Regions from separate parts of the Limnohabitans sp. TEGF004 genome, predicted to be linked through region 2. Evidence: predicted binding sites of a transcription regulator. Region 2 holds the regulator's gene; the other holds the start of a gene.
The links. The regulator LexA, encoded in region 2, represses DNA repair genes until DNA is damaged. The targets are predictions, from matches to a motif close to ACTGTATNNNNATACAGT.
Positions count from the first base shown of each region.

Region 1: the regulator LexA is predicted to act here: its motif matches at 7,722-7,739, upstream of recA (recombinase RecA).

Region 1 is NZ_AP027056.1:2,565,622-2,581,573, reverse strand. It holds gene LINBF2_RS12670 (TonB-dependent siderophore receptor) at 1-782, opposite strand, end outside; gene LINBF2_RS12665 (extracellular solute-binding protein) at 912-1,967, opposite strand; gene LINBF2_RS12660 (iron ABC transporter permease) at 2,079-3,698, opposite strand; gene LINBF2_RS12655 (ABC transporter ATP-binding protein) at 3,758-4,936, shown strand; gene LINBF2_RS12650 (sensor histidine kinase) at 4,979-6,421, opposite strand; gene LINBF2_RS12645 (response regulator transcription factor) at 6,437-7,111, opposite strand; gene LINBF2_RS12640 (MarR family winged helix-turn-helix transcriptional regulator) at 7,149-7,658, opposite strand; gene recA (recombinase RecA) at 7,800-8,939, shown strand; gene recX (recombination regulator RecX) at 8,976-9,476, shown strand; gene argC (N-acetyl-gamma-glutamyl-phosphate reductase) at 9,473-10,390, opposite strand; gene sucC (ADP-forming succinate--CoA ligase subunit beta) at 10,562-11,722, shown strand; gene sucD (succinate--CoA ligase subunit alpha) at 11,733-12,629, shown strand; gene LINBF2_RS12610 (pilin) at 12,758-13,270, shown strand; gene LINBF2_RS12605 (Wzy polymerase domain-containing protein) at 13,346-15,028, shown strand; gene LINBF2_RS12600 (glycosyltransferase family 2 protein) at 15,045-15,800, opposite strand; gene moaC (cyclic pyranopterin monophosphate synthase MoaC) at 15,840-15,952, opposite strand, start outside.
Region 2 is NZ_AP027056.1:1,360,147-1,376,098, reverse strand. It holds partial or broken gene LINBF2_RS06515 (3-hydroxyacyl-CoA dehydrogenase family protein) at 1-801, opposite strand, end outside; gene LINBF2_RS06510 (glutathione S-transferase) at 976-1,641, shown strand; gene LINBF2_RS06505 (D-2-hydroxyacid dehydrogenase family protein) at 1,648-2,655, opposite strand; gene LINBF2_RS06500 (hypothetical protein) at 2,717-2,953, opposite strand; gene lexA (transcriptional repressor LexA) at 2,967-3,623, opposite strand; gene LINBF2_RS06490 (asparaginase) at 3,719-4,624, shown strand; gene adk (adenylate kinase) at 4,698-5,354, opposite strand; gene kdsB (3-deoxy-manno-octulosonate cytidylyltransferase) at 5,421-6,182, opposite strand; gene LINBF2_RS06475 (Trm112 family protein) at 6,183-6,365, opposite strand; gene lpxK (tetraacyldisaccharide 4'-kinase) at 6,346-7,383, opposite strand; gene LINBF2_RS06465 (biopolymer transporter ExbD) at 7,466-7,891, opposite strand; gene LINBF2_RS06460 (MotA/TolQ/ExbB proton channel family protein) at 7,911-8,537, opposite strand; gene xseA (exodeoxyribonuclease VII large subunit) at 8,790-10,073, shown strand; gene LINBF2_RS06450 (Fe-Mn family superoxide dismutase) at 10,109-10,690, shown strand; gene LINBF2_RS06445 (DUF192 domain-containing protein) at 10,779-11,222, opposite strand; gene clpS (ATP-dependent Clp protease adapter ClpS) at 11,278-11,625, shown strand; gene clpA (ATP-dependent Clp protease ATP-binding subunit ClpA) at 11,740-14,073, shown strand; gene LINBF2_RS06430 (helicase HerA-like domain-containing protein) at 14,166-15,713, opposite strand; gene LINBF2_RS06425 (YebC/PmpR family DNA-binding transcriptional regulator) at 15,782-15,952, shown strand, end outside.

The DNA.
Region 1 (15,952 bases), 1.2 Mb from region 2:
ACGGAATATTCGTCACGCTCACCAATGCCTGTGCGATAGGCCCCGGCAATGCCCTTTTTGTCGGCCTTGGCACCCCAGTTGTCTGCCTCGTGTGTCATCACGTTCAGACGAAAGGCTGAGGATTCGCCAGTTTGTTTGTTGAAGTCGCCGGTGATGCGACGCATTTGGCCGCTCCCGATGGTGACGTTGGTTTCGTTTTGGTCCATCAAGAAGGGCTGCTTGTTGACTTGGTTGACCACGCCGCCGGTTGAGCCTTTACCAAACAGCATCGACGCTGAACCTTTGAGCACTTCCACACGGTCGGTGTTGAAGGTGTCGCGCTCGGTCAGGGGGGCATCGCGCAGCCCATCGACGTAAATGTCACCCGCTTGGCCCAGTGAAAAGCCGCGCATTCGCACATCTTCTTCGCCTGTTTCTCCCGCTTGAAACGTCACGCCGGCGGTGGACTTGAGTACTTCACGGAAGTCGTCGTAGTTGCGATCGGCGATGAGCTTTTCGGTCATCACCGTCACGGTTTGCGGGATGTCTTTGAGCTGCTGGTTGCCTTTGGCAATGCCCGTTTGTTTGACCAGCAAGCTTTCCTTGGACAAGTTGGGGTCTTGCGTGTCTTTGACGGTGACGGTCTTGAGTGTTTTTTCTTCGCTCTGAGCAAGGGCAGGTTGCGCTGCACCCATGGAGCCCGCCAACATCAAGGCGGCCAAGGGCAGTAAGTTGCTAGGTGTTTTGGCTGCAAGTTCGGGCGAACAAGTTTGGTGCACGGATGTGCCTTTGGGGTGTTCCATTTGAAATTCCAACATTGAAAAGGTGGCAGGCAAGCTGCCTGATCAATGGCTGGCTATCAACGACCCGAAGGCGTGAGTGGCTGGCTGTTCGAGAAGTTGCGCATCGTCTGCGCAACGCAAGCGTGGTGTTTACTTGAAACCCACGCGGTCCAACATTTGTTGCACCTTGATTTGGTTCATGCCCACGGCGCTGATGGGTACCAGCTCGCTTTTGAAGTTGCCGCCGGTCATGGCTTTCAACGCGGGGTTGTCCAGCTTCATGCCCTTGACCACGGGCCACTCGTTGTTGCCGTTGGCAAAGTGGTTTTGTGCTTCAGGGCTGACGAGGTATTCCAAAAACTTCACGGCGTTGGCTTGGTTCTTTGAGTAACGCGCCACCGCACCACCAGCCACGTTCACGTGCGTGCCCCAGCTTTGTTGGTTGGGGAACACCACGCCCACGCGCTCAGCCACCGCTTTTTCGGCGGGGTTGGTGGAGCGCATCAAGCGCGCCAAGTAGTAGGTGTTGGTCACTGCAATGCCGCACTCACCGCTGGCCACCGCTTTGATTTGGTCGGTGTCGCCGCCTTTGGGCGCGCGGGCCATGTTGTCGACCATGCCTTTGAGCCAGACTTCAGTGGCAGCAGGACCGAGGTGTTCGGTCATCGCGCCAAACAGGCTCAAGTTGTAGGGGTGCGAGCCCGAGCGGATGCACAACTTGCCTTTGTTCTTGGGGTCGGCCAGCTCTTCGTAGGTGTCCACGTCTTCGCGTTTGACTTTGAGCTTGTCGTACACCACCACGCGAGCGCGGGTAGACAAACCAAACCAAGCGGTGCCGTCGTCGGTGGGTTTAGAGCGCAGCTGAGAGGGAATGGCGGTTTCCAAAGTCTTGGATTTGATGGGCAAGAACATGCCATCGACTTCGCCTTTCCACAAACGGGCGGCGTCGACCAGCAAGATGACATCGGCAGGTGATGCCGTGCCCTCAGCCTTGAGGCGGGCGATGATGCCGGCGTCGTCCGAATCAACGCGGTTGATTTTGATGCCCGTGGCTTTGGTGAAGTCGCTGTACAGCGCTTCATCGGTGGGGTAATGGCGGGCTGAGTACAGGTTGATGACCTGTTCGTCGGCCAACGCAGAAGCGCTGAACAAGCCAGCGGATACGGCAGAAATGGCCAAGGACAAAACGGTGAGGGTGCTACGCATGGGGCGACTCCAAGTTGAAAAGCTTGGGATGAGTGTACATCAAATGCGAATCATTATCATTTGACTTGGATCAAATGCCCCTGCCGAAAGTGCAGGTTTTATCGCGCAGAGTCAGTTGCGGCGCAGGGTGCGGCTGAGCAAGATGACCGGCAGCAAGCCCACTAGCACCAAGGCCAACGAGGGTAAAGCGGCTTCGCCCAAGCGTTCGTCACGCGCCAATTGATAGGCCATGATGGCCAATGTGTCGGTGTTGAAGGGGCGCAGCACCAAGGTGGCGGGCAGTTCTTTCATCACATCGACCAGCACCAGCAGCGTGGCTGCTGCGAGTGGTTTTTTTAGCAAAGGCCAGTGCACGCGACGCACCAGCGACAAACCTGAGGTGCCCAGCATGCGCGCACTGTCGTCCAGCGATGCGGGCACGCGCGCGTAGCCGCTTTGCACCGATTGCAAAGCCACGGCCACAAAGCGCACCAAGTACGCCCACACCAAACCCAGCACCGTTGCGGTCAGCCAAAAGCCAACACCCGATTGCGGCCACGTGGCTTGCACCCAGCCCACAGGCAAGAGCAAGCCCACCACAATCACCGCGCCTGGTACGGCATAGCCCAAGCTCACCACACCCATGGCTTGGCGCGTGAGCCAGTTGGGGTGCAAGCGGGCTTGTGCAGCCAACAGCAAAGCAGCGCCTACAGCCAGCAGCGCCGTCATGCCACCCAGCGACAAGCTGGTAACAGACCATTGCACAAAGCGTGACCAAGGCAAATCCATCACGCCGTCGCCTTGCAACAAAGCGCGAAACATAAACAGCACGGGCAACACAAAACCGCACAACACGGGCAGCACACACAGCGTCCACACAAAAGCGGCAGCTGCGCCTTGTAACTTCAAAGGTTGCGATTCGCTGCCATGGCGGTCCACGCGCGCGCTGGAAAAACGCAAGCGCGATTGCGCGCGCTGCTCGGCTGCAAGCAAGACCACCACCACGATGAGCAGCAAAGTGGCCAGTTGCGCAGCGGCAATGCGGTTGTCCATCACCAGCCACGCTTTGTAAATGCCAGCAGTGAAGGTTTGAATGCCAAAGTAGCTCGACACACCAAAGTCAGCCAAGGTTTCCATCAAGGCCAAAGCGGTGCCTGCGGCAATGGCAGGGCGAGCCAGCGGCAAGGCCACGCGCAGAATGCGGCGCGACAGCGGTGCACCCAGCAAGCGGGCTGCCTCCATCAAATGGTTGGCGCGTTCAGACAAAGCCGTGCGAGCCAGTAAATACACATAGGGATACAGCGCGAGGGTGAACACACAGGCTGCGCCCCACACATTGCGAACCTCGGGGAACACGCGGCCTTCTAGGCCAAACGCAGCCCGAATGCCGGTTTGCAGGGGGCCGCTGAATTGCAAGTAGTCGGTGTAGGCATAGGCCACCACATACGCAGGCATGGCCAGTGGCAAGAGCAGCGCCCATTCCAAACTGCGGCGCATGGGGAAGTCAAACAACGTCACCGCTGCCGCAGACACCGTGCCCATGCTGATGACGCCCACGCTCACCAGTGCGCACAGCAGCAGCGAGGTGCCCACATAGTCAGGCAGCACCGTGCTGGCCATCTCAGCCAAGATGCTGGCTGAGGCGTCGTTCCACTGTGCCCACGAAAACAGCACGGTCAACACTGGCAGTGCCAACAGCAAGGCCAGGACGGCCAACACACAGCGTAAAAACAAGCGAGAGCTAAAAACCATGCGGCATTGTAGGTAGCCGCACAGCGTGTGGCGTTAAAGGCCGTCTCTACAATGGCGCTATGTTTTTAGATGTCGCCCAGCTCTCCGTTAGCTACCCAGAACGTGCCCGACCCTCGGTGGATCGCGTCACGCTGAGCTTGCGCGCGGGCGAAATGGGTGTGCTCATTGGCCCTTCGGGCTGCGGCAAAACCACGCTGTTGCGCGCGGTGGCCGGCCTAGAGCGTGCCAGTGCCGGTGAAATTCGTTTGGCCCAATCGGTGGTCAGCAGTGCCTCCGTGCATGTGGCACCCGAAGCGCGCCGCATTGGCATGGTGTTTCAAGACTACGCCCTCTTCCCCCATTTGACCGTGCATGACAACGTGAGCTTTGGCTTGCACAAGCAACCCCGTGCCGAGCGCGAAGCGCGTGTGCGCGAGGTGTTGGCCTTGGTGGGTTTGGCCAGCAGTGCACAACGTTTTCCACACGAATTGTCGGGTGGCCAACAACAGCGCGTGGCCTTGGCCCGTGCGTTGGCGCCTAAGCCACAACTGTTGTTGTTGGACGAACCGTTCTCCAACCTCGATGTGGAACTGCGCGAACGCTTGGCTTTGGAAGTGCGTGGCATTTTGAAAGAAGCGCAAACCACAGCCTTGTTTGTGACGCACGACCAAATGGAAGCCTTTGCGATTGGTGACGTGATTGGCGTCATGTCCGAAGGCCGCTTGCACCAGTGGGACGACGCCTACACGCTGTACCACCGCCCTGCCACCCGCTTTGTGGCCGAGTTCATTGGCCACGGCGTCTTCACGCCCGCCACCCTGCGCGAGGTGAACAACCAAGTGGTGGTTCACACGCCCATGGGCGATTTGATGGATGTGGCCGAGTGCCCACTGCCCTGCACCTTTGCATCCGGTGAGTGCGATGTGCTGCTGCGTGCGGATGACATCGTGCACGATGACGATGCACCGGTGAAGGCGGAAATCATTCGCAAATCATTCCGTGGCTCAGAGTTTTTGTATACCTTGCGTTTGAAAACCGGCGAAACGGTAATGGCCCATGTGCCCAGCCATCACGACCACAAAGTGGGCGAGTGGATTGGCATTCGCGCCGAGGTGGACCATGTGGTCACATTCAACCGTGCTTGCCCCGTGAATGGCAACGACTTGTGCAATATGCCTTGCGCTGAGCACGAGGCGCCGCATGAGCACGCGCAAACGCATGAACAGCCGATTCACTTTCATGTGAAGCCATTGGCTTAAACAGACCTCGTGAGTTGGACAAGCGGCTTGTGAGCCGCTTTTTTATGCCTGCGTATTCGAGAAACGCACGGTGAACCGAGCACCCGGCATGGACTTGCCGGGGGATGCATCTTCCAGCGTCACCACAGCGGCGTGTTGGTGCGCAATTTCCAGCACGATGGGCAGGCCTAAGCCCGAGCCATCGGCCTCTGTGCCCAAGGCGCGGTAGAAGGGTTGGAACACCAAATCGCGTTCCGCCTCTGGAATGCCAGGGCCCGAATCTTCCACCTGCAACACCACCACTTTGCCAAACTTGTCGGCGAGCAAACGCACGGTAATCACGCCCGGAGTGTCCTCGCTGGAGGGCGTGTAGTTGATGGCGTTGTCCACCAAGTTGCGCACCATTTCTTTGAGCAGCGTGGGGTTGCCCATCACACGCACACCTGTGCTGCCGGATGCCGCACCTTCATAGCCTAGGTCAATGTATTTGTCCAAGGCGCGTGGCAGCGAGTCTTGAATCACGTCGCTCACCAACGCCACCAAATCACAAGGGCTGCGCGCGATGTTGGTGCTGCCGCTTTCGGCGCGTGCCAAGGACAACAGTTGGTTCACCGTGTGCGTGGCGCGAATGCTGGCGCGTCCAATGAGTTTGAGCGATTGCTTGAGTTCATCCGCGCTAGAGTCCGCGCGTTGCGCCAAGTCGGCTTGCATGCGCAAACCCGCCAACGGTGTTTTGAGTTGATGCGCGGCATCGGCCAAAAAGCGTTTTTGTGTGGCGATGGATTCTTTGAGTCGTGTGAGCAAGTCGTTGATAGAGGCCACCAGAGGGGCTACTTCTTGCGGTACCGCAGATTCATCCAACGGACTCAGGTCATCTGGTTTGCGCAGACGAATGCGTTCTTCGAGTTTGTTGAGCGGGCGAATGCCGCGCGCCAAAGCCAGCCACACCAACAGCACGGCCAGCGGCAAGATGACGAACTGCGGCAGCATCACGCCTTTGATAATTTCGGTGGCCAGCACCGAGCGTTTCTCTAGTGTTTCGCCCACTTGCACCAGCACGGGCTTGGCACCTGGCACGTCTACGCGCACCCAGGTGTAGGCCACGCGCACATCGGCGCCGCGCATTTCGTCATCGCGAATGCGTACTTCACTTGGCAAAGGTTTTTCTTCGTCAGGGGGCAGTGGGAAGTCGCGTTCGCCGCTCACAAATTCGCCACGCGTGCCCAGCACTTGGTAATAAATCAAGTCCGCTTCGTCGGCGCGCAAAATTTCGCGCGCTGGCAAAGGCAAGTTGAAATACATGCGCGTTTGGTCGCTCTTGACGAGCTGCGCGAGGGCTTGCACGTTGTATTCCAAGCCTCGGTCAAACGGGCGGCCTGCAATGTTTTGCGCCACCAGCCACGTCAGCGCCAAGCTGACCGGCCACAGCAGCAGCAGCGGCGTGAGCATCCAATCCAGAATCTCGCCAAACAGCGAGTGTTGCTCGCGCCTAAACAGCTTTGCCATGCAAGTGTGCCGTGTTTAGCCCGGAATCTTTTCGAGGCAGTAGCCCAAGCCGCGCACGGTGGCGATGCGGATGGGGCCTTTTTCAATCTTCTTGCGCAGGCGGTGGATGTACACCTCAATGGCGTTGTTGCTCACCTCTTCGCCCCACTCGCACAGGCGCTCGACCAGTTGGTCTTTGCTCACCAAGCGGCCACTGCGTTGCAACAGCACTTCGAGCAAGCCGAGTTCACGCGCAGAAAGTTCGACCATCTTGCCGTCAATGGTGGCCACGCGACCGGTTTGGTCGTACACCAGTGGGCCGTGTTTGATGGACGACGAGGTGCCACCCATGCCGCGACGTGTGAGGGCGCGCACGCGGGCTTCGAGTTCTTGCAGGCTGAAGGGTTTGGCCATGTAGTCGTCCGCGCCGTAGTCCAAACCTTTCACACGCTCCTCCACGCCGTCAGCAGCGGTGAGGATGAGCACAGGAATGGATGAACCGCGTGATCGCAAACGTTTGAGCACTTCAAGGCCGTGCATTTTGGGAAGGCCTAAATCCAAGATGAGCAAGTCAAACTCATCGGTGGTCATCAAAGCGGCATCGGCTTCGGTGCCGCTGGCCACGTGGTCGGCGGCGGCACCCGATGCGCGCAAAGTACGCAACAGGCCGTCGGCCAAGACCAAGTCGTCTTCTGCAATCAGGATGCGCATGTGTTGTCTCCAACTTTGTTTGTGTTTTTTAGAAAGTTCAGCGCTGCGATTCTAGGTCCGAGTAAGCCCCTGCATAGGCCTCCAACCCTAAGCTGACCACGGTGGCCACGTCTGTGCCCACTTCTTGTTTGAATTCCGCTTCGGTTTGTGCCACGGCTTGCTCAAAAGCCCGCAGCCAAGCCAGCCCAGTTTCGGTGAACACAATGCGCCGCGCGCGGGCGTCTTGTGGGTCGGGCGTGCGTTGTACCAAGCCCCACGCTTCGCACTGGGTGACTAAGTCGCCCATGGCCTGCTTGGTCATGCCGGCGCTGGCGGCGAGGTCGATCAGGCGTGAGCCTTCTAGGCTCAGGTGGCGTGTGATGTGGATGTGCGCCGCGCTCACCTGCGAGCGGGCGGCGAGGTTGGACAACGCTAAAGGCACATCCTCGTTGTGCGCCATCAGGTGCAGCACGCGAGCGTCAAAGCGTCGCATGGCGTGGCCGAGTAAGCGGCCCAAGTGAACTTGTCGCCAGTCTTGCTGGGTGGAAAAGGTGGGAGTAGAAGCCATTTATAGATGGTAAGGCAAACTGACCAAAAAAAGTGTTTACAAGTTTTGACTTTGCGTTAAAGTACTGGTCAAGCATCCAGTTGTTGTTAAACACAGTAACTGGACATTCTCGGTAAGCCCTTGATTTAACGGAGATTTCTCATGAACAACAAACCCATCGTCGCTGACAGCGAAAAAGCCAAAGCCCTCCAAGCCGCCTTGGCGCAAATCGAAAAACAATTCGGCAAGGGCACCATCATGCGCTTGGGCGAAGGAGAAGTGATTGACGACATCCAAGTTGTGTCCACCGGCTCATTGGGTTTAGACATTGCCTTGGGCGTGGGCGGTTTGCCGCGTGGTCGCGTGATCGAAATCTACGGCCCAGAGTCATCGGGCAAAACCACCCTCACCTTGCAAGTGATTGCCGAGATGCAAAAACAAGGCGGCACTTGCGCGTTTGTGGATGCTGAGCACGCTTTGGATTCTCAATACGCCCAAAAGCTCGGCGTGAACCTGCAAGACCTGCTCATCAGCCAGCCCGACACCGGCGAACAAGCGTTGGAAGTGGTTGACAGCTTGGTGCGCTCTGGCGCGGTGGATTTGGTGGTGGTCGACTCTGTGGCCGCCCTCACACCCAAGGCCGAACTCGAAGGCGACATGGGCGATTCATTGCCAGGCCTGCAAGCCCGTTTGATGAGCCAAGCGCTGCGCAAGTTGACGGCTTCCATCAAGAAGACCAATTGCACTGTCATCTTCATCAACCAAATCCGCATGAAGATTGGCGTGATGTTTGGTTCGCCAGAAACAACCACTGGCGGTAACGCGCTCAAGTTCTACGCTTCTGTGCGTTTGGACATTCGTCGCACCGGCACCATCAAGCGTGGTGACGAGGCTGTGGGTAACGAAACCAAAGTCAAAGTGGTGAAGAACAAAGTGGCGCCTCCTTTCAAGACGGCAGAGTTCGACATCTTGTTTGGCGAAGGCATCAGCCGCCAAGGCGAAATCATTGACATGGGCGTGAACGCCAAAGTCATTGAAAAGTCTGGCGCTTGGTACGCCTACCAAGGCGAAAAGATTGGCCAAGGCCGTGACAACGCCCGTGAGTTCTTGCGCGAAAACGAAGCCTTGGCTTTCGAGATCGAAAACAAAGTGCGCGAATCTTTGGGTATTCCTTTGTTGGCTGGCGGTGTAGATGCACCTGCGGCCAAAGAAGAAAAAGCGCCCAAGGCCTCTAAGGCTGCCAAAGAAGCGAAAGACGTCAAGGGCGCTGCTGATGCAGATGCAGACGGCGTAGTGGCTTAACGCTCGCTCAAAAGCGTCAACCCAAAAGTCAGCCTCGTGACACACGACGTCGATTCAAACGAAGACGAGAAACCCAAGGCGAAAAGGGCCAAGGGGTTTCAAATCTCACTCAAAGGCCGAGCCTTGCGCTTGCTCTCGCAACGCGAGCACTCGCGCTTTGAGCTAGAGCGCAAGCTCAAACCTTTTGAAGAAACGCCGGGCGAGCTGGCCGAGGCCTTAGATTTTTTGCAGGCCAAAGACTTCATCAACGAGCAGCGTGTGGTGGAGTCAGTGGTCAACAGCCGCTCTCGCAAGCTCGGTGCATCCCGGGTGCGTCAAGAATTGCAAGCCAAGGGGTTGCCTGTTGAGGCCATCGCCGAAGCCGTGCAAGAGATGCGCAGCACCGAGCTTGAGCGAGCCCGCGAAGTCTGGCGAAAGAAATTTGGCGAGCCGCCTGTGGACCAAGCGGCGCGTGCCAAACAAGTGCGGTTTTTAGTGAGCCGAGGCTTTGCGCCTGAGGTCGTGCGCAAAGTTGTCGCTGGCGCAGAAGACTTTTAAACGCCCAACATCAATTGCAAGTTTTGCACCGCAGCGCCGCTAGCGCCCTTGCCTAAGTTGTCCAATCGCGCCATCAGCACTGCATGGCGATGGGTTTCGTTCGCGAAGACGCGAATTTCTAGTTTGTTGGTGTCGTTCAACGCGGTCGCGTCGAGTTTGCCGTTGTCGGTGGCGGGTTGCACGCTGACCCAGCCTTCTGGGTGTTGGCCGTAGTGTTTGGCCAGCGCGTCGTGCAGGTCAGTCGCTTTGGGTTTGGTTGGCAGCATGTCCAAATGGATGGGCAGTTGCACCAACATGCCTTGGCGGAAGTTACCCACCGATGGCACAAACAAAGGCCGGCGTGTGAGGCCGGTGTAGGCCATGATTTCTGGGATGTGCTTGTGCTCTAGACCAAGTGCATAGGCTTCAAACAGCGGCGCTTTGCCAGCTTCGTAGTCCTCAATCATGGTGCGGCCGCCGCCTGAGTAGCCGCTGACCGAAGGCAGGGCTACGGGAAGGTCAGCAGGAACCAAGCCTGCGTCAATCAGTGGACGCAGCAAAGCGATGGCACCTGTGGCGTAGCAGCCGGGGTTGGCCACACGGTCGGCGTTGACCACGGCATCACGTTGGCCTGCGGCCAACTCGGGGAAGCCATAAACCCAACCAGGCTCAACACGGTGCGCAGTGGAGGCGTCGATGATTTTGGGTTTCGTGCCGCTCAGGCTGTCGATCATGGCGACGGACTCAATCGCGTGGTTGTCGTGCAGGCACAAGATGACCATGTCCACGCCAGCCATCAGCTCGCGTTTGGCTTCGGGGTCTTTGCGTTTCGCGGGGTCAATGCTGACGACTTCGATGCTTGGCATGAGCGCCAAGCGTTCGCGAATTTGTAGACCTGTGGTGCCGGCTTCGCCGTCGATGAAGACTTTAGACATGGATGTCGCCAGAAAGTACAAAAATGTGAGGCGTCGCTAGGCTGTTGTAAGCCAGTTAAAAGTTTGACGCGATGCAGCATGATACAGTCTCAAGGCTTTGTGTGGAGCGGCTCTTAGGTGTCGTCAACCAAACAAAACGTTACAAATCCACCGATTACTAAGAGAGATCTCATGAAGATTCACGAGTACCAAGGCAAGGAAATCTTGCGTCAATTTGGTGTGCCAGTGCCACGCGGTATCCCTGCGTTCACGGTACAAGAAGCGGTGGAAGCCGCGCAAAAGTTGGGCGGCCCAGTTTGGGTTGTGAAAGCTCAAATCCACGCGGGTGGCCGCGGCAAAGGCGGCGGCGTCAAAGTGGCTAAGACCATTGATGATGTCAAGCGTTTGGCCGAAGAGATCTTGGGCATGCAGCTCAAGACCCACCAAACTGGCCCAGAAGGCCAAAAAGTGCGTCGCCTCTACATCGAAGACGGCGCCGACATCAACAAAGAATATTACGTGTCAGTCGTGACTGACCGTGCAACGCAAAAGATTGCTTTCATCGCTTCCAGCGAAGGCGGCATGGACATTGAAGAAGTTGCCCACAGCACCCCAGAAAAAATCATCACCGAGTTCATCGATCCGTTGACTGGTTTGGGCGATGCACAGGCCAAGAAGATTGCAGACGCCATTGGCATGCCTGCTGACTCCACCGCTCAAGCCGTGGACATCTTCAAGAAGCTGTACCAGTGCTACATGGAAACTGACGCATCTTTGGTGGAAATCAACCCACTGAACCGCGACAGCAAAGGTAACGTGATGGCTTTGGACGCGAAGTTCAACTTCGATGCCAACGCATTGTTCCGTCACCCCGAAATCGTGGCTTACCGCGATTTGGACGAAGAAGATCCTGCTGAAGTGGAAGCTTCTAAGTTTGACTTGGCCTACATCTCCTTGGACGGCAACATCGGTTGCTTGGTCAACGGTGCTGGCTTGGCCATGGCCACCATGGACACCATCAAGTTGTTTGGCGGCGAGCCTGCCAACTTCTTGGACGTGGGCGGCGGCGCGACAGCTGAGAAAGTCACCGAAGCCTTCAAGATCATGTTGGCCAACAAGAATGTCAAAGGCATTTTGGTCAACATCTTCGGCGGCATCATGAAGTGCGACACCATCGCCAGCGGCGTGATCACAGCTTGTAAAGCCGTGAACTTGTCAGTGCCATTGGTTGTGCGCATGAAAGGCACCAACGACGAGCTGGGCAAGAAAATGTTGGCCGAATCAGGTCTGCCAATCATCTCTGCCGACACCATGGCCGAAGCCGCAACGTCTATCGTTGCAGCCGTGAAGTAAGGGAAAAAACATGTCCATCTACATCAATAAAAACACCAAGGTCATCACCCAAGGTATCACCGGTAAAACCGGTCAGTTCCACACTGAAAAGTGCATCGAGTACGCAAACGGTAAAAACTGTTTCGTTGCGGGTGTGAACCCCAAGAAGGCTGGCGAGTCCATTTTTGGCGTGCCAATTTTCTCCTCTGTCAAAGAAGCTGCGCACAACACAGGCGCAACCGTGTCTGTGATCTACGTGCCACCAGCTGGTGCAGCTGCTGCCATTTGGGAAGCTGTGGAAGCTGACCTCGACTTGGCCATCTGTATCACCGAAGGCATCCCAGTCCGTGACATGCTTGAAGTTCGTAACAAGATGAAAGCCAAGGAAGCTGCTGGCGGCAAGAAAACCTTGTTGCTCGGCCCTAACTGCCCTGGTTTGATCACACCTGACGAAATCAAGATCGGCATCATGCCCGGTCACATCCACCGCAAAGGCCGTATCGGCGTTGTGTCTCGTTCAGGCACATTGACGTACGAAGCTGTGGCGATGTTGACCGAAGTGGGCTTGGGCCAATCCAGCGCAGTCGGTATCGGTGGTGACCCCATCAACGGTTTGAAGCACATCGACGTGATGAAAGCTTTCAACGACGATCCAGACACAGACGCCGTCATCATGATTGGTGAAATCGGTGGTCCAGACGAAGCTGAAGCTGCACAGTGGTGCAAGGCCAACATGAAGAAGCCCATCGTTGGTTTCATCGCTGGTGTGACTGCCCCTCCCGGCAAGCGCATGGGCCATGCGGGTGCTTTGATTTCTGGCGGTGCAGACACTGCAGATGCCAAGCTGGCCATCATGGAAGAGTGCGGCTTCATCGTCACACGCAACCCATCTGAATTGGGCAAATTGCTCAAGGCTCAGTTGAAGTAATCTCCTTCGGGAGTTACCCAGATCAAAGCGAGCGGTGTTTCACCGCTCGCTTTTTTTTGAACTCATGCACCTGCTTATGATTTGGCGGCGCTGCCTAGAATTCGTGCCCAACCTCCAAAGGACTTGCGATGAAACAAACCCTACAACGCGGCTTCACCTTGATCGAACTCATGATCGTGGTGGCCATCATTGGCGTACTGGCCTCGGTAGCTTTGCCTGCTTACCAAGACTACATGATTCGAGCGCGTGTGAGCGAAGGCCTTGGTCTTGCTTCGGCGGCTAAAACAAATGTGTTGGATGTACTCAACAGCGGCAACATTGGCACGGCGACCTCGGGCTACAAAACGGGCTACACCTTCGGTGGTGCGACCAAGAACATCAGCAGCATTGATATTGCTGCGAGCACAGGCGTCATCACCATCACCACAACGGCGGCTGCGGGCGGCGGTAGCTTGTTGTTGGTGCCTTTCACCAAGAGCGGCACGACTGAAGCTGCATTGCCAGCGCCAACAGCTACAAGTGCATCGATTGATGGCGTGGTGCAGTGGAGGTGCATGGCCAAAGATGCAACCGCGTTTGTCGGCGTGTCTGTGCCCAGTGATGCATTGGACAAAAAGTATGTGCCGAGTGATTGCAAATAAGCGCATGCACACATCGATCCAGGCGCCTACGGGCGCCTTTGTTTTTGCAACGCCTGAGTGATAGAAAATCACGCCATGAATTCGTCTACAGCTCAAAGCCTCTTGGTGCGCAATGTCATCTTGGTGTTGTGTGTCGCCTTGCCGTGGCTCAACCCCTTTGTCAGCAGCCCATCCACAGCCGTCATCCCTTTGTTGGTGAGCTGGATGATGGCGGCGTGCGCCTTGTTGGCAGTGGTTGAGCTGCCGCTGGCGAAACCACGCTGGACCGTTTCAGAAGTCGCGATGTGCGGCGTGTTGCTGGCGTGGTTGGTGGCTTCAATGCTGTGGGTGCCACAGGTGGTGGACCGTGCGTTAACGATGGGGCTGCTGGCGTCTTTGATGTGCGTATGGCTCATGGCCGGTGTGGGCCGACGAGCCGCGGTGGACGAATCGCTGTTGCGTTGGTTGGTGGTGGGGATATTGGCCGCAGCGGTCACCAGTGCGGTGTTGGGTGTGTTGCAGTATTTGGGCTTGGCGCGTGAGTTGGCGCCTTGGGTGAACCAGCCGCTGAAGGGCGATGCTTTTGCCAACTTGCGTCAGCGCAACCAATTCGCCTCGCTCACCAGCTTAGGACTGGTGGCGTTGCTGGGTTGGGTGGCGGTGCGTACCAAGGCGCAACGCATGACGCGTGTTGGCTGGACCTTGACCTTTGTCTTGCTCAATGTGTTGGCCGCAGGCGTGGCGTGTTCGGTGTCACGCACGGGTGCTGTGCAATGGGCGCTGGTCGGTGTGTTGATGGCGGCATGGGGCTGGTGCAGCACTAAGCAAGAAGCGGCATTTGGCAAAGGCTTGGTGTGGCTGGCGTTGGCAGCCCCTGTTCTGGTGGCGTTGTGGTCCGTGTGGATGCCTTTGCTGGCTTTACAAACGACGGGTGAGCAAGGTGCGAGCATGATTTTGCGCGTCACAGGTCAAGCGCAAGACTATGCCGCTTGCGGTGGTCGTCGCGTGTTGTGGAGCAATGTGTTGGCGCTAGTGACACAGCACCCATGGCTGGGTTGGGGTTGGGGCGAGACCGACTATGCGCACTTCATGACGGACTACAACATCTTGCGTTTTTGCGACATGCTGGACAACGCGCATGACTTTCCGTTGCACTTGGCACTCGAATTTGGTGTGCCATTTGCTCTGGCTGTGATGGCGTTGATATGTGTGTGGGTGCTGCGCCGCACCCCGTGGCGTGAACAACACGCATGGCGTGTGATGGCTTGGTGCTTGCTGCTGGTACTGGGCTTGCACAGCCTGCTGGAATACCCACTTTGGTACGGTCCGTTTCAAATGACCTTGGGCTTGGCCATCGGTGTGTTGTGGGCAGCACCTGATGCGCCTGCAAGAGAAGAAGCGCAAGAAGGCCCCATGCTGGTGGCTGCCTTGTTGTTCATCGGTTGTTTGTACGCGGCATGGGACTTCAACCGTGTGGGGCAAATCTACCGACAAGCTGCTTCGCGCGATGCGGCCTACCGAGACAACCCCTTGCACCATGCCAAGCAATCGTGGCTCTTCAAAAATCAAGCAGACTTTGCTGAGCTCACCACGCAGACGGTCACCACAGACAATGCGGCGGAGTTGTATCCACAAGCGCTGCGCTTGATGCATTACTCACCCGAAGCGCGTGTGGTGCAACGCGTGATTGACAGCAGTAAGTTGTTAGGCCACGACGCACAAGCGCAGGCGTTGACCGAGCGTCTAGACGATGTGAAGCAGTCGCAACCTAATAAGTAGTGTGCGAACGAGGGACTTAAGCCTTGTCGCGTGCTTCTTGCAAAGCCAGTAGTTTCAAGTATTTGTAATACGTGCTTTCGGCGTTGTACACGGCCAAAATAAAACCATAACGACCATCTAAAAAACCGGCTCTAAAAATATAAGTTCGAATGAAGGCCCACAGCCCGTGACTGATGGCTTTGCTGAAGGAACCTTTGACGCCTTTGTTGTCTAAATCTTTGGCGTTGCCTGATGCGTAACGGTTGAGTTTTTCCAGGACATCGTCTAAATCGCGATAGCTGTAGTGAATCAAGCTTTCGTTCAAATCCGCTTTTGTGCCATCAACCGTCATGTGGGCATGTAAGAAGTGATGCGTGAATCCCGCTTTTTCACGCTTGACCAAGCGCAATGTGTAGTCAGGCCGCCATCCGCCGTGGTGGATGAAAGTGCCACACAAGCTGGACAAACGGGGCAAGCGATAACCATCAGCCCGGCTGCTATGAATTGCTTCAAGGACTTCCGCTTTTAACGCAGGCGTGATGCGCTCATCGGCATCCAACGACAACACCCAATCCGATTTGGCAAGCCCTATGCCGCGAGATTGTTGCGGACCGTAACCTGGCCAATTTGTCGAAACGACTTGGGCACCTACGGCCTCTGCCAGTTGTTGTGTTCCATCCGTGCTGCCAGAGTCCAACACGATGACTTCGTCGGCAAAAGAGGCAGAGTGGACACAGTCTGAAATATTGCGCGCTTCGTTTTTGGCGGCAATGATGATGGTGAGCGTAGCCATGGTGTGATGTGCGTATGGGTCGTAGATCAAGAATGAAGTTTATTGTGCGACGTAGCTGCCCGACTTACCGCCATGCTTCTCAAGCAAATGCACCTCGGTCATCGTCATGCCTCGGTCCACTGCTTTGCACATATCGTAAATAGTCAGTAACG
Region 2 (15,952 bases):
GGGGCCGTATTTGTTGCCCATGGTCAACGGGCCCATGCTGTGGCTCAAATCTGCTGCGCCTGTGGCTTCGAGTTCTTCGGGTGTGCACAAGCCTTGCTGGCACATGTCACACGCAATGTTGATGAGGTTAGCCACCACGCGTTGCGTCACAAAACCGCCGCTGTCGCGAATCACGGTCACGGCTTTGCCATCGCGCGCAAACAGTGCGTGTGCAGCGTCGCGCATGTCAGCGCGTGTCGCAGGGCTGGTGGCCAGCACACGGCGGTGGGTGAGCTTGTCGTCAATCAACATGTCGATGCCGACCGTGCGAGCGGGGTCTAAGCGTTCCACGATGGCCACGGTGGTCACATCAAAACCCAAAGGGGCGACGATAGACAGCGCTTGCGCGGAAGGCGATGCACCCGTTTCAATCTTGGCGCCCAAGTCTTTGAGCAACTGCAGCAGTTCGGGGCGACGCATGGCGCGGGTGGATACCCACACTGGTGGCATCTCTGACACGGTAGGTGTGGCTACTTCGGCTGGCATCTGTGCTTCGCCGTTCACGTAGGTGTAAAAACCTTCGCCTGTTTTTTGGCCCAGTTTGCCTGAGCTGATGCGTTGCACGGCTAGGTTGCTGGGGCGGAAACGTGGCTCGCTCAAGTACTGTTGGTAAACAGAACTGATGGCCTCGTGTGCCGCATCAATACCTGCGATATCGAGGAGTTGGAAAGGGCCAAGCTTGAAACCTGCTTGGTCGCGCAAGATGCGGTCAATGGTGGCAAAGTCGGCCACGCCTTCAGATGCGATTTGCAGCGCTTCTGTGGCGCCTCCCAAAAAGCCTATGGTTTTGTAGATGGAATTCATAGCAAAGATTATGGCCGAGCATGCCTGGCTTTTTGAGTTGCGCTTAGGTGACTTGGCCTATGCCCCTTCAAGCCTGCGCTGGTAGCGGCTATGCCAGAATCAATTTGACTTTCAACCTCTAGGAGTGCCTTCATGACCCTCAAACTCTGCGGCTTCGCTGTCAGCAACTACTACAACAAGCTCAAAATCCAGCTGCTTGAAAAAGCTGTGCCGTTTGAAGAGGACTTGGTGTGGGTCAACCCCGTTGAGCCAGCCACCTTCTTGCGCTCGCCCATGGGCAAAGTACCGTTTTTAGAAACCCCACAGGGCTGCATCAGCGAATCAGCGGTGTGCGCTGAATACATTGAACAAGCCTACCCACATCACCCACTGATGCCCACCGATGCATTTGAGGCGGCCAAGGTGCGCGAAATCATCACCTACCTAGAGCTGCATGTCGAATTGGTGGCGCGTGAGCTGTACCCACAGGCTTTCTTTGGTGGGAAGGTGGATGAAGCGACGCAGGCGAGGGTACGCAAACAGCTCGCCAAAGGCGTGGAAGGCTTGGCTAAGCTGTTGAAGTTTTCGCCCTATGTGGCGGGCGACACCTTCACACTGGCCGATTGCTCCGCCATTGTGAATTTGCCTCTGGCTTCCATGGCCTCGAAGGCTGTGTACGGCGAAGATCTGCTGGCCCACTTGCCCGTGAAAGCCTACAGCCAGCAAATGGCCGAGCGCGCTTCGGTACAAAAAGTCAACGTCGACCGCAAAGCCTGCATGGCTTTGATGGCTGAACGCATGGCCAAGAAAAACAGCTAAGCCAATTTACCGGCGTACTTGCAGTGCGCCGGGGTTGACGATATTGGTGGGCGTGCCTTTGATGAAGTTCACCACGTTGTCAAACGCCGTGCCAAAGTACATCTCGTAACTGTCTTGCTCCACATAGCCAATGTGTGGTGTGCAAATACAGTTTTCCAAGCGCAGTAGCGCTTGGCCTTGCATGATGGGTTCGCTTTCAAACACATCAATCGCCGCCATGCCGGGGCGGCCGCGGTTGAGTGCTGTGATCAGTGCGTCGGGCTCGATCAACTCAGCGCGTGAAGTGTTCACCAATAACGCAGTGGGTTTCATGCGACCCATGTCTGAGAGCTTCACAATGCCACGAGTCTCGTCGACCAAGCGCAGATTCAGAGTAAGAACGTCTGATTCTTCAAAGAATGCTTCGCGCGAGATAGCCACATTCAAGCCATCTTTGGCAGCTCGTTCGCGTGAGGCCTCGCTGCCCCACATCACCACCCTCATGCCAAATGCTTTGCCGTAGCCTGCTAACAATTGCCCAATCTTGCCGTAGCCCCAGATGCCCAAGGTTTTACCGCGCAACACTTGACCCAACCCAAAATTGGTGGGCATAGAGCCTGCTTTGAAGCCTGACTGCTGCCAAGCGCCGTGTTTGAGATTGCTGATGTATTGGGGCAGGCGGCGCATGGCAGCCATGATCAAAGCCCACGTCAGTTCGGCGGGCGCAATAGGTGAGCCCGAGCCTTCGGCCACGGCAATGCCGCGTTCAGTGCAAGCTGCCACATCCACGTGGCTACCGATCTTGCCGGTTTGAGAAATGAGTTTGAGCTTGGGAAGTTTGTCTAGCAACTGGCGATTGATGTGTGTGCGTTCACGGATCAACACCAGCACTTCGGCATCACGCAGTCTGACAGACAACTGGCCAACACCTTTGATGGTGTTGGTGTAAACCTTGGCTGGAAAGGCTTCTAATTTTGACGCACAAGCGAGCTTGCGCACGACATCTTGGTAGTCGTCGAGGATGACAATATTCATCCCCCGATTGTGCCTTGCAGCACGGGGCTTCACGCGTGGCGCGTGAGCCCGATTGCAAATATCAGTGACGGTTTTCTAGCTCGGCCAAACGGTCGAGTTCGGCACACACATCCGCCATGCGACCCGAGATGACCATGCGGCCAGCTTGGCTACGGCTGTGTTGGGCTTCCATCACGCGTGCAACGCGCAAAGGCAAAGGGCGACGGGTGCTTTGCAGGGCTTGTGCGGGCATGAAGCCGCGAACCACATTTTGCAGAGGATTGAGGAGGCGGTAAGCGCCAAAAAGTGCGAGGCTCATGGTCGTTCTTTCTTTACATCATCATGGTGTTACGGATCAGGCCAACGGCCAAACCTTCAATTTCAAAGGGCTCGCCAGGTTCGACCACAATGGTTTTGAAGTCGGGGTTTTCTGCGAGTAGCTCAATGTGGCTGGCGGTTTTGCGAAAGCGCTTAACAGTCACGTCTTCGCCCAAGCGGGCCACCACGATTTGGCCGTTTTTGGCGTCGCGTGTGGATTGCACAGCCAACAAGTCGCCGTCCATGATGCCTGCGTCGCGCATGGACATGCCGCGCACACGCAGCAAATAGTCGGGCTTGCGTTGGAACAAGCTGCTTTCTACAAAATAAGTTTGGTCCACATGCTCTTGCGCCAAGATGGGTGAGCCAGCAGCGACTCGGCCCACGAGCGGCAGAGAGAAGCCTGAGGGCGAAGCGCTGAAACTGCTTTCTTGGTAGCTGCGTTGGTTGCCACCCTTGAGGCGAATGCCGCGAGAGGTGCCGCTCACCAGTTCGATGGCGCCTTTACGGGCCAAGGCTTGCAAATGTTCTTCAGCGGCGTTGGCCGATTTGAAGCCAAGCTCTGCGGCAATTTCTGCACGAGTAGGGGGCGAACCGGTGTTGGCAATGGCAGACTGGATAAGCTCCAGAATCTGTTGCTGACGGGCGGTTAGTTTTGGCATTTCAATCATCGGTTCGACTCCTGCACAATGTGTGTCTTGCGGTGTGCAACTGTTTACACATCCAGTAACTGTATTTTTAACCAGCTTTTTGAGTTTGGCAAGCTATGAATGCAAAAAAAACTAAAAAAATCGTTGTTTTAGCCACAGGCGGGACGATTGCGGGCTTGGCAAGCGATGCCGCCAAGCCTCAAACCTACACGGCTGGCCAAGTGGCCGTGGCTGATTTATTGCAAGGCGTTGCCCATGATGGCGTTGAGCTGTTGAGCGAACAAGTGGCCCAAATCGACAGCAAAGACATGTCTTTTGCGGTGTGGCAAAGCCTGTTGGCTCGTGTGTCGCACTACTCAGAACAAGACGATGTGCAAGGCGTGGTCATCACCCACGGCACTGACACACTTGAAGAAACCGCCTACTTTTTGCAAGCCGTCTTGCAGCCCACCAAGCCCGTGGCCATCACCTGCGCCATGTTGCCCGCCAATGCGCCTGACAGCGATGGCCCCGGCAACCTCAAAGACGCTTTAACTTGGGTGCAACAGCCCGCGGCATCAGGTGTGTCGGTGGTGTGCGCAGGCCAAGTGCATGCGGGCAATGCTGTGCAAAAAAGTCATAGCCACCAGCGCAACCCATTCACCTCGCAAGCGGGTGTGATGCACCCCGCCGTGTTACGTGTGCCTAGCGTGGCGCAGGTGGTGGCTTGCCAGCACTGGCCGCGTGTGGAGCTGGTGTTCAACCATACAGGCGCCGATGGCCGCTTGGTACGCGCGCTGACGGCACACGATGCGCCGCAGGGTTGGGTGGTGGCTGGCACGGGCAATGGCACCTTGCACCACGACTTAGAAGCTGCTTTGCTGGACGCGCAAAAGCAGGGTGCGCAGGTGTTGCGTGCGTCGCGCTGTGCTCAGGGCGGTGTGCAGTCGCGTGAGGTTGATGTGTTACCACATGCGGGGGGCTTGACGGCTGTGCAGGCTCGCGTGGCTTTGTTGATGCATCTTGTGGCGCAGCAAACATAGTCAAAACAAGTCGCCAACAAAAAAGCCGCTCGACAGAGCGGCTTTTCTTTACAAGCGTGATGCTCGACGCGAATTAAGCGGCGAGGGCTTGGAACGCGCGTTCTTTGATTTCTTCCACAGAACCTGTGCCGCTGATGGCGCGGTACTTCGGTGCAGCAGCAGCGTCGGCCTTGGCCCAGCTAGAGTAGTAGTCCACCAAAGGACGGGTTTGGGCGTTGTACACGTCCAAACGCTTTTTGACCGTCTCTTCTTGGTCGTCGGCGCGTTGCACCAAAGGCTCGCCCGTCTCGTCGTCTTTGCCATCCACTTTGGGGGGGTTGAACTTGACGTGGTATGTACGCCCAGAAGCAGGGTGTGAGCGGCGGCCGCTCATGCGCTCGATGATGGCATCAAACGGCACATCGATTTCCAACACGTAGTCCAGCTTCACGCCAGCCGCCTTCATGGCGTCGGCTTGTGGAATGGTGCGTGGGAAACCGTCAAACAAGAAACCATTGGCGCAATCGGCTTGCGTGATGCGTTCTTTGACCAAATTGATGATGAGGTCATCGCTGACCAAACCACCTGCATCCATCACTTTTTTGGCTTCGATGCCCAGTGGTGTGCCTGCTTTCACAGCGGCGCGCAACATGTCGCCGGTGGAAATTTGAGGGATGCCGTATTTTTGGCAAATGAAGGTGGCCTGTGTACCTTTACCGGCACCGGGGGCGCCCAACAAAATCAGTCTCATGCTTGGTCCTAATGGTCTACGTTTTATTACTTACTCGAGGATATCACGGGCTTCCCTTCGAAACCCTTACGCTGCTTGGCTTAGCAGCGCACGCACACGCGCCAAATCTTCGGGCGTGTCCACGCCGGGGCCTGGGGAATGGTCGGTGATGTGCACCGCAATGCGGTGACCGTGCCACATGGCACGCAGCTGTTCGAGCGACTCGGTCACCTCAATCGGCGCTTGCGCCAGTTTGGGGAACTCGCGCAAAAAGCCGACGCGGTAGCCATACAGGCCCACATGGCGCAGCGGCGCGGGACTTGGGAGTGTGGTGATACCTTGCGCGAATCCATCACGCCACCAAGCAATCGGTGCACGACTGAAGTACAGCGCGGTGTTGCGGGCATCGAGCACCACTTTCACCACATTGGGGTTGGCAAAGTCTTCCACGCTCTCAATGGCGTGGGCGAGGGTGCTCATGCTGCAGTCGCTGCGTGTTTGCAGCAGCTGGGCGGCGGCGTCAATCGAAGCGGGGTCAATCAGGGGCTCATCGCCTTGCACGTTCACCACCACATCGGTGTCTTGCAGGCCCAGCAAGTCGCAGGCTTCGGCCAAACGGTCGCTGCCAGAAGGATGGTCGGTGCGGGTCAACACGGCATCAATGCCATGCGCTTGGCAGGCAGCCACGATGCGGGCGTCGTCAGCCGCCACCACCACGCGTGATGCGGCAGACTGTTTGGCGCGTTGCGCCACGCGAACCACCATGGGCAAACCGGCAATGTCGGCGAGTGGTTTGTCAGGCAAACGCGATGACGCCATGCGCGCTGGAATGAGAACGCAAAACGACATTTAGGCTTCCAGCTCGGCGTCGGTCAGGGGGCGGGCTTCGTTTTCGAGCAACACAGGAATGCCGTCGCGCACGGGGTAAGCCAAGCGCGCGCTGCGTGAGATGAGCTCTTGCGTGTCGCGTTTGTATTCAAGGGGGCCTTTGGTCACGGGGCAGACCAAGAGTTCAAGCAGTTTGGTGTCCATGGGGTGATGATAACTTTGCGTGTTGTACGGCTGCGAGGTGCGCGTCAATCGCGGCCAAGAGTTCGGGGGGTAAGGTGGTGTGTAGCGGCACAGCCCACGCTTGTGGGTGATGTGCCCAGAGTTTGACCGCATCTTTTTCGGTGCAGAGCACATCGCCTTGTGAGGTGTCGATGTGCAAAGCTTGTAGATCCGCGTGGTCGGGCAAGGCTTGGGTATGCGCCACATTCATGCCTTGTTCGCGCAGCATGGCAAAAAACACCTCAGGCTTGGCAATGCCCGCCAAGGCTTGCACGGGCGTGTCCCACCAGCTGCTGAACGAGCGTTGGGTGCCATCGGCTTGCAGCGCATAGTCAGCCAAATGGCGCTGCACAGCAAATTCGTTCGGGCCTGCTTCGCCTGATGTTCTCAAGACCCAGCAAGGCACATTGGGGCTCAGCGCTTGGCGCGGCCACGTCTCGCGCAGCGGGCCAGCGGGTAATAAGTGGCCGTTGCCCACGCCGCGTTCGTCAAACACGCACAGCTCTAGGTCGCGGGCCAAGGGCCAGTGTTGCAGGCCATCGTCACATACCAGCACTTGCACATCGCGGTGCAAACTCAACAGCGCTCGACCTGCATCCACACGGCTGTTGCCTACAAACACGGGCACTTGGCAGCTGCGGGCAATCAGCAAAGGCTCATCGCCCACGTTCTGTAATTGGCTTTTAGGTGACACAGCCAGCGTGCTGGATGTTTTGCGGCCATAGCCGCGGGACAACACGCCCACGCGCAAGCCTTGCGCTTTCAAGTGGTTGACCAAGGCCATGGTGATGGGTGTTTTGCCCACGCCTCCCACCATCACATTGCCCACCACGATGACGGGCACGGGCAAGGTGGTCTGTTTGTAAAAACCGTGTTGATAAAGCCTGCGGCGAATCGCCACAAGACCTGCAAACAACCAACTGATGGGGAGTAAAAAAAAGACCAACACTTGGCCCAATGCATTCGAGCGATCAGCACCATGACCGTTCCAAGCGTGCATCAAAGCTTGGCTCAGCGTCTGCTTTAGTGTTTGCCTCAAAGTTGGGGCTGTCTCAGTCGTACTGCGGTCGCCGCTCATGGCGTCAGTCGGCTTTGCCGCCGGACGACTGGGCAGCGAAGGTGAGTTGGTTCAAACCATTGCGGCGAGCCGCCTCCATCACCATCATCACCGATTGGTGGCTGGCTTGTGCGTCAGCACTGATGATGATCATAGGGCTGTCCATGCTTTGGGTGGCTTGGGCCAGCGCTTGGCTCAGGCCTTGTACATCGCGGGTGTTGACCAAGTTGCGGTTCACGCTGAACTGGCCTTCGCTGTTGATGGACACCACCACCTCATGCGGTCGCTCTTGCGGTGCTGCGGCATCGGCCACGGGTAAATTCAGCTGCAACTCGGTGAATTTGCTGTAAGTCGTGGAGAGCATCAAGAAAATCACCACCACCAACAAAATGTCGATGAACGGGATCAGGTTGATCTCGGGTTCGGGGCTTTTCTCGCGATGAAATTTCATGGCCATGGTGTGGCGCCGGTTATTTCAAACGTGCGCGCATGGCGAGCAAGTGGCGCATAAAGCGCTCGGCATCCAGCTCAAAGCCCAGCACATACGCATCGACACTGCCACGCAGGTAGCGCCAGAACATCAAGGCGGGAATGGCAATGATCAAACCAAATGCCGTGTTGTACAGCGCAATCGAAATGCCCTGTGCCAGTTGCACGGGGTTGCTGGTGCCTGGGGCTTGCGAGCCAAAAATATCAATCATGCCAATGACTGTGCCCAGCAAACCCAAGAGTGGCGCGGCTGAAGCAATAGTGGCCAAGGCCACCAAATGCTTTTCCAACTCATGCGCTGCTTTGCGGCCAGCAGATTCCATGCTGGAGCGCAAGTCTTCGGCGCTGATCAGCGGCTCGTCTTTCATGGCGTGCAAGCCAGAAGCCAAAATGCGGCCCAACACAGAGTGGTCGTGCAACTGCTGCATGGCTTCTTCCGATGGCAGGTTGTCGTGGGAGGCTTTGAGCGCTTGCTCCAGCAAGCCTTCAGGGGCCACCAGGTGGGGGCGAAGGCTCATCATGCGTTCGATGACCAAGGCCAATGCCACGACAGAGCAGATCAAAAGGGGCCAAATCGGCCAGCCAGCCGCTTGTATGATGGTGAACAAAGCCAACACTCCAGAGAATTTTGTGTGTGCCAATTATGGCCTAGCGGCCCATCCACATGATCTGTGGATAACTTTGGGGATAAGCTTTGCTACCCCCCCTCAGATGCCGCATGAATGGGGCGATTCAACAAAATGATCGAAAAATGGGCGTTAAAAATCTCTTTTAAATCAAAGACTTGCTACGCAGGTTGGTGATTTTCTCAGTTTATTGTTTAAAACGATCTGGAAATATTTTTTGTGGATGAGTCTTCAATGCAACCCTCGGAATCGCTAGGTTTGGCGCCACGCATTTGGGCAGTTGGTGCCCTGTGCCGCGCCGTTGCTGACGTCTTGGACAGTCGTTTTAACCCCGTGGCTGTTCGGGGCGAGATTTCTGGCTTCACACGCGCGGCCAGCGGGCATTGCTACTTCACTCTCAAGGACGCAAGCGGGCAGCTGCGTTGCGCCATGTTCAAACGTGCCGCCCAAATGCTCGACTTTCGTCCTGTGGACGGCGAACTGGTCGAAATCAAGGGCCGTTTGGGTGTATATGAGCCACGTGGTGAGCTGCAAATGGTGGTCGAACACATGCGCCGTGCGGGGCAGGGCGCGTGGTTTGAGCAGTTTTTAAAACTCAAAGCCAAGCTCGAAGCCGAAGGCCTGTTTGACGCCGAGCGCAAACGTCCCCTCAAAACCATGCCGCGTGGCATTGGTGTGGTCACCTCACTGGGCGCCGCAGCCTTGCATGATGTGGCCACGGCCTTGCAACGCCGTGTGCCACACATCCCTGTGGTGCTTGCGCCGTCCTTGGTACAAGGTCCAGATGCGCCGCCCACCTTGGTGCAAGCCTTGCAGCAGCTCAGCCAGCAGCCCAACATCGACGTCATCTTGCTGGTGCGTGGCGGCGGTTCGATGGAAGACCTCTGGGCTTTCAACGACGAAAACTTGGCAAGAGCCATCGTCAGCAGCCCTGTGCCGATCATCAGCGGCGTGGGGCACGAAACCGACTTCACCATTGCCGATTTCTGCGCCGACCTGCGTGCTCCTACGCCCACCGCTGCCGCCGAAATGTGCGCGGTGCCGCACGCGGAGTTGTTGTCCAACCTGCAGCTGTGGGGCAATGCCCTGCAAACCATCGCGCACCGCCAGCTTGACACCCAAGAGCAACGCCTAGACCGCGCCCAAGCCCGTTTGGGCCGCCCGTCTGAAGGTCTGAGTACTGAAAAAATGCAGCTCTTGCGCCTGCAGCAGCGTCTGGGCCAAGCCGTGCAAACTCGCACCCAACGCTGCCACAACGAACTGGCCACACTCACCAGCGGCCTAGCCCGTGGCGTGCAGCAAACCCCCGCCACAGCCCGCGAACGCTTGCACCGCGCGGCGTTGCGCCTGGAACTGCTTGACCCCAAATTGGTGCTGCAACGTGGTTTTGCGTGGCTCAGCGATGCCGATGGCCAAGCCATCACCTCGGTGGCGCAGACCTCAGAAGGCCAAGCTTTGGATGCAACCCTTGCCGATGGCGTGGTTGAATTACGGGTTGCTGCACCCACACGCATTTAGTTTTTACAATTCACGTTTTTACACAAGAGGACTTCATGGAACACACGCTCCCCGCACTGCCTTACGCCATCGATGCATTGGCCCCTCACTACAGCCAAGAAACTCTCGAGTTTCACCATGGCAAGCACCACAACGCCTACGTTGTGAACTTGAACAACCTGCAAAAAGGTACCGAGTTTGAAGGCATGGCCCTGGAAGAAATCATCAAGAAGTCCAGCGGCGGTGTTTACAACAACTCAGCCCAAATCTGGAACCACACCTTCTTTTGGAATTGCATGAAGCCACAAGGCGGCGGCGAACCCACAGGTGCATTGGCTGCAGCCATCAACGCCAAATTCGGCAGCTACGCTGCATTCAAAGAAGCCTTCGTCAAGAGCGCCGTGGGCAACTTTGGTTCTGGCTGGACATGGTTGGTCAAAAAGGCCGACGGTTCTGTGGACATCGTCAACATGGGCGCTGCCGGCACTCCGTTGACCACTGGCGACAAAGCCTTGTTGACCGTGGACGTATGGGAACACGCCTACTACATCGACTACCGCAATATGCGTCCTAAGTTCGTTGAGACTTTCCTCGACCACTTGGTGAACTGGTCTTTTGCTGAAAGCAATTTCGCTTAATTCAGCTTGTTTTGGCGGGCTGTGAGGCCCGTTGAAATGTCAAAAAGCCGCCTGGATAGGCGGCTTTTTTGTGGGCGGGCGCAAGCGTTCAGGGCTTAAACACAACGCCACGCAAGCGGCTGCCAGCGTTCAGTCCCTTTTTGGTAAACCAGCCTTGGTGCATTTCCAGCACAAAACGCACCGGCTTTTCAGAGCAGTGTGAATCGGTGGTTTGCGGCTTCATGTCTGCCAAATTCACGATGGTGCCGTCATCCGCCACAAAAGCAGCAGTCAACGGCAGCAGGGTGTTTTTCATCCAAAAACACTGTGTGGCGGCTTGCTCAAACACAAACAACATGCCTTCGTGTTGCGGCATCTCTTTGCGAAACATCAGGCCCGTCTGACGCTGTGCCTCTGTTTGCGCCACTTGCGTGTCGATTTGAAACATGCCTGCTTGCAGCTTGATGCGGGGCAGGTTGGTTTGGGGGGTGTCCTGGGCCAAAGCCGAGAAAGCCAAGCCAGAAAAGAGGAGGGGCAGCAAAGCGCGTTTCATGCGTGAGACTGTATCCGAGGTCATGAGTGCTTTCGTGCCTCGATAGAATGACCTAATGCCAACTAAAAAACCCACTCCCAAAGTCCAACTGCCCGACCGTGACGATGGCGGATCGGTCGTTTTAGAGCGCATCACGCAGCGCACCAAGCCGCCGCAGATGTTTCAGGTGCTGATGCTCAATGACGATTTCACGCCCATGGAGTTTGTGGTGATGGTCTTGCAAGAGTTTTTCAGCAAAGACCGCGAACAAGCCACGCAAATCATGTTGCAAATCCACTTGGACGGCAAAGGCGTGTGCGGCGTGTACAGCAAAGACATTGCCGCCACCAAGGTAGACCAGGTGATGGACGCGGCCCGCAAGTCTGGCCACCCCTTGCAGTGCGTGGCTGAGCCCATTGAATAAGCCTCAGTTCAAAAAAGCACCTATCGTTTGCACTAAACAAACAGGCCTATTGAATAAACGGGTTTTGTTTCCATATACATTTGAATCTCAGATGCAAGCACCGAAGGAAAACACATGATTGCCCAAGAACTAGAAGTCAGCTTGCACATGGCCTTTGTCGAGGCCCGTCAACAACGACACGAATTCATCACCGTCGAGCACTTGCTGCTCGCTTTGCTGGACAACCCCAGCGCCGCTGAGGTGCTGCGTGCTTGTTCAGCCAACATCGACGACTTGCGTAAGTCCCTCTCTAACTTCATCGCTGACAACACCCCACAGGTGTCGGGCACTGAAGAGGTGGACACACAGCCAACGCTGGGTTTTCAGCGCGTGATTCAACGCGCCATCATGCATGTGCAGTCCACAGGCAATGGCAAAAAAGAAGTAACTGGCGCAAACGTTCTGGTAGCGATCTTTGGTGAGAAAGACTCACACGCTGTGTACTACCTCCACCAACAAGGCGTGACACGCTTGGACGTGGTGAACTTTATTGCCCACGGCATTAAAAAGAGTGACCCACCTGAAGCCGTCAAAGGCAATGAGTCAAGCCAAGCCGAGCAGGAAGAGGGCGGTGCAACTTCTGAAAAGAACGAGAAGGCTTCACCACTCGAGCAGTTCACCCAAAACCTGAACCAAGCGGCCAAAGACGGCAAGATTGACCCGCTGATTGGCCGCGAGTACGAGGTGGAGCGCACGATTCAAATCCTGTGCCGTCGCCGCAAGAACAACCCATTGTTGGTGGGCGAGGCTGGCGTGGGTAAAACCGCGATTGCCGAAGGTTTGGCATGGCGCATCACCCAAGGTGCTGTGCCAGAGATCTTGTCCGAAGCCATCGTGTATTCACTCGACATGGGCGCATTACTGGCCGGTACCAAATACCGTGGCGACTTTGAGCAACGCTTGAAGGGCGTGATCAAAAACTTGCAGAGCAAGCCCAACGCGATTTTGTTCATCGACGAAATCCACACGCTGATTGGCGCGGGTGCTGCTTCGGGCGGCACGTTGGATGCGTCTAACTTGTTGAAGCCTGCGTTGTCGAGTGGTCAGCTCAAGTGCATTGGCGCAACGACCTTTACCGAATACCGTGGCATCTTCGAGAAAGACGCTGCTTTGAGCCGTCGTTTCCAAAAGGTAGACGTGGTCGAGCCGACTGTTTCTGAAACCGTGGACATTCTCAAAGGCCTGAAGTCGCGCTTTGAAGAGCACCACAACGTCAAGTACGCCGTGGCTGCGCTGCAAGCCGCTGCTGAGTTGAGCGCCAAGTACATCAACGACCGCCAATTGCCAGACAAGGCGATTGACGTGATTGACGAAGCAGGTGCGGCACAACGCATCTTGGTGGCGTCTAAGCGCAAGAAAACCATTGGCAAAGCTGAGATTGAAGACATTGTGGCCAAGATTGCGCGCATTCCGCCCGCCAATGTGTCTAACGACGACCGCAGCAAGCTGCAGACTATTGAGCGTGATTTGAAGAGCGTGGTGTTCGGTCAAGACAAAGCACTCGAAGTGCTGGCGTCTGCTGTGAAGATGGCTCGCTCAGGTTTGGGCAAGTCTGACAAGCCGATTGGTGCGTTCTTGTTCAGCGGCCCCACAGGCGTGGGCAAGACCGAAGCGGCCAAGCAGTTGGCCTACATCATGGGCATCGATTTGGTGCGCTTTGACATGTCTGAGTACATGGAGCGCCACGCTGTGAGCCGCCTGATTGGCGCGCCTCCCGGCTATGTGGGCTTTGACCAAGGCGGTTTGCTGACCGAAGCAGTGACCAAGAAGCCGCATTGCGTGTTGTTGCTGGATGAGATTGAAAAAGCCCATCCCGATATCTTCAACGTGCTGTTGCAGGTGATGGATCACGGCACGCTGACCGACAACAACGGCCGCAAGGCGGACTTCCGCAACGTCATCCTCATCATGACGACAAATGCGGGCGCCGAGACCATGAATAAGGCCACCATTGGCTTTACCAACCCTCGCGCTGCGGGCGACGAAATGGGCGATATCAAGCGCTTGTTCACGCCAGAGTTCCGCAACCGCTTGGACGCCATCGTGGGCTTCAAGGCCTTGGACGAAAACGTCATCATGCGCGTGGTCGACAAGTTCTTGCTGCAACTCGAAGGCCAGTTGGCTGAGAAGAAAGTCGAAGTTACCTTCAGCGACACGCTGCGCAAGCACTTGGCCAAGAAGGGCTTTGACCCACTCATGGGCGCACGCCCTATGCAACGCCTCATCCAAGACACGATTCGCAAGGCTTTGGCCGACGAACTGCTGTTTGGTCGCCTCACCGATGGTGGCCGCTTGAGCGTGGACATTGACGACAAAGAAGAAGTGCTGCTCGACATCACACCTTTGCCTAAGAAGGAAAAGGCCGCGAAGGGCGAGCACACGGCTTCTGAGGAGCAAGCGGCAAGCTAAGCTTGTCGCTCGGTTGCTGGCTCAACTGTTGAAACAAAAACGCCGTCTGTGTTGCCACAGGCGGCGTTTTTCATTGGGCTGTCGATATCGGCTTAGCGCTTGCGCCCACCCAAAATACTGCCCATCACCCCACGCACAATCTCGCGGCCCACAGCCGAGCCGATGTTGCGCACGGCAGACTTGACCATCATTTGCGCCAAGCCTTGGCGTTGACCGCCACGCGGGCCGGTGGAACCAAACAACGCGTCGCCCAAGCCAGAGAGCACTTGGTCTGTCACAGTGGCTTGTGCTGGTGCTTGACCAGCGGGGTCGGATACGGTTCCTGCAGAAGCCCCAGCTGTTGAGGGCGAACCACCAGCTGCAGGCGCAGTACCTTTGAGGCGTTCATAAGCGGATTCACGGTCCAAGGTCTGTTCATACACCCCAGCCACCAACGAATTGGCCAGCAAGGCCTGGCGTTGCTCTGGGGTGATGGGGCCAAGTTGGCTGCCGGGCAGCAACACATAGACCTGTTCCGTCTCGGACGGGCGGCCTTTGGCATCCAGCAAACTCACCAAGGCTTCGCCTACGCCCAGCTCGGTGATCGCTTTTTCAATGTCTAGGCCCTCTTTACCGCGCATGGTCTGCGCAGTGGCTTTGACAGCTTTTTGGTCACGAGGTGTGAAGGCACGTAAAGCGTGTTGCACGCGGTTGCCCAGCTGGCCCAGCACGGTTTCGGGCACGTCCAGCGGGTTTTGGGTGACAAAGTACACGCCCACGCCCTTGGAGCGAATCAGGCGCACCATTTGCTCAATGCGCTCCAGCAGCACTTTGGGCGCTTCGTTGAACAGCAAATGCGCTTCGTCAAAGAAGAACACCATCTTAGGCTTCTCGACGTCGCCAATTTCTGGCAGCTGTTCAAACATCTCCGAGAGCATCCACAGCAAGAACGTGCCGTACAGGCGTGGAGCGTTCATCAGCTTGTCGGCGGCCAACAAATTGATGACGCCCATGCCACGCGCATCGGTTTGCATGAAGTCTTGGATGTTGAGCATGGGCTCGCCAAAAAAGACATCACCGCCTTGGGCTTCAATCTCTAGCAAGGCGCGTTGAATGGCGCCAATGCTGGCGGCGCTCACGTTGCCGTATTCGGTGGTGAAGTCGCGTGCGTGCTCGCCCACATATTGCAGCATGGCGCGTAGGTCTTTGAGGTCAAGGAGCAGCAAACCTTGGTCATCCGCGATTTTGAAGACCATGTTGAGCACACCAGCTTGTGTGTCGTTCAGGTTGAGCATGCGGCCCAGCAAAAGCGGCCCCATGTCGGTGATGGTGGCGCGTACGGGATGCCCCGACTTGCCAAACACATCCCACAGCGTGGTGGGGCAGCCAATAGGCACTGGGGTGGGCAGGCCACGTTCTTGGATGGCGGCTGCAAGCTTAGGAGGAATGTTGCCAGGCTGACTGATGCCGGCCAAGTCGCCTTTCACGTCTGCCATGAACACGGGCACGCCGATTTTGGAGAAGCTTTCAGCGAGTGTTTGCAGCGTGACTGTTTTGCCTGTTCCAGTAGCCCCCGTGATGAGACCGTGGCGGTTGGCTAAGGCTGGCAACATGTGGCATTCAGTCGTATTGCGGCGTGCAATCAGCATCGGTTCGGCCATCGAAAGTTCTCCATCACTTGAAAAGTAAAATAACCAGATAAGGTTAATTCAATTCAAGAGGATTTCTGATGGCTGGCCACAGTAAATGGGCAAATATTCAACACCGCAAGGGGCGTCAAGACGAGAAGCGCGGCAAGATTTGGACACGCATCACGCGTGAAATCATTGTCTCTGCCCGCTTGGGCGGTGGCGACCTGAGCCTGAACCCCCGTTTGCGTTTGGCCATTGAAAAAGCCAAG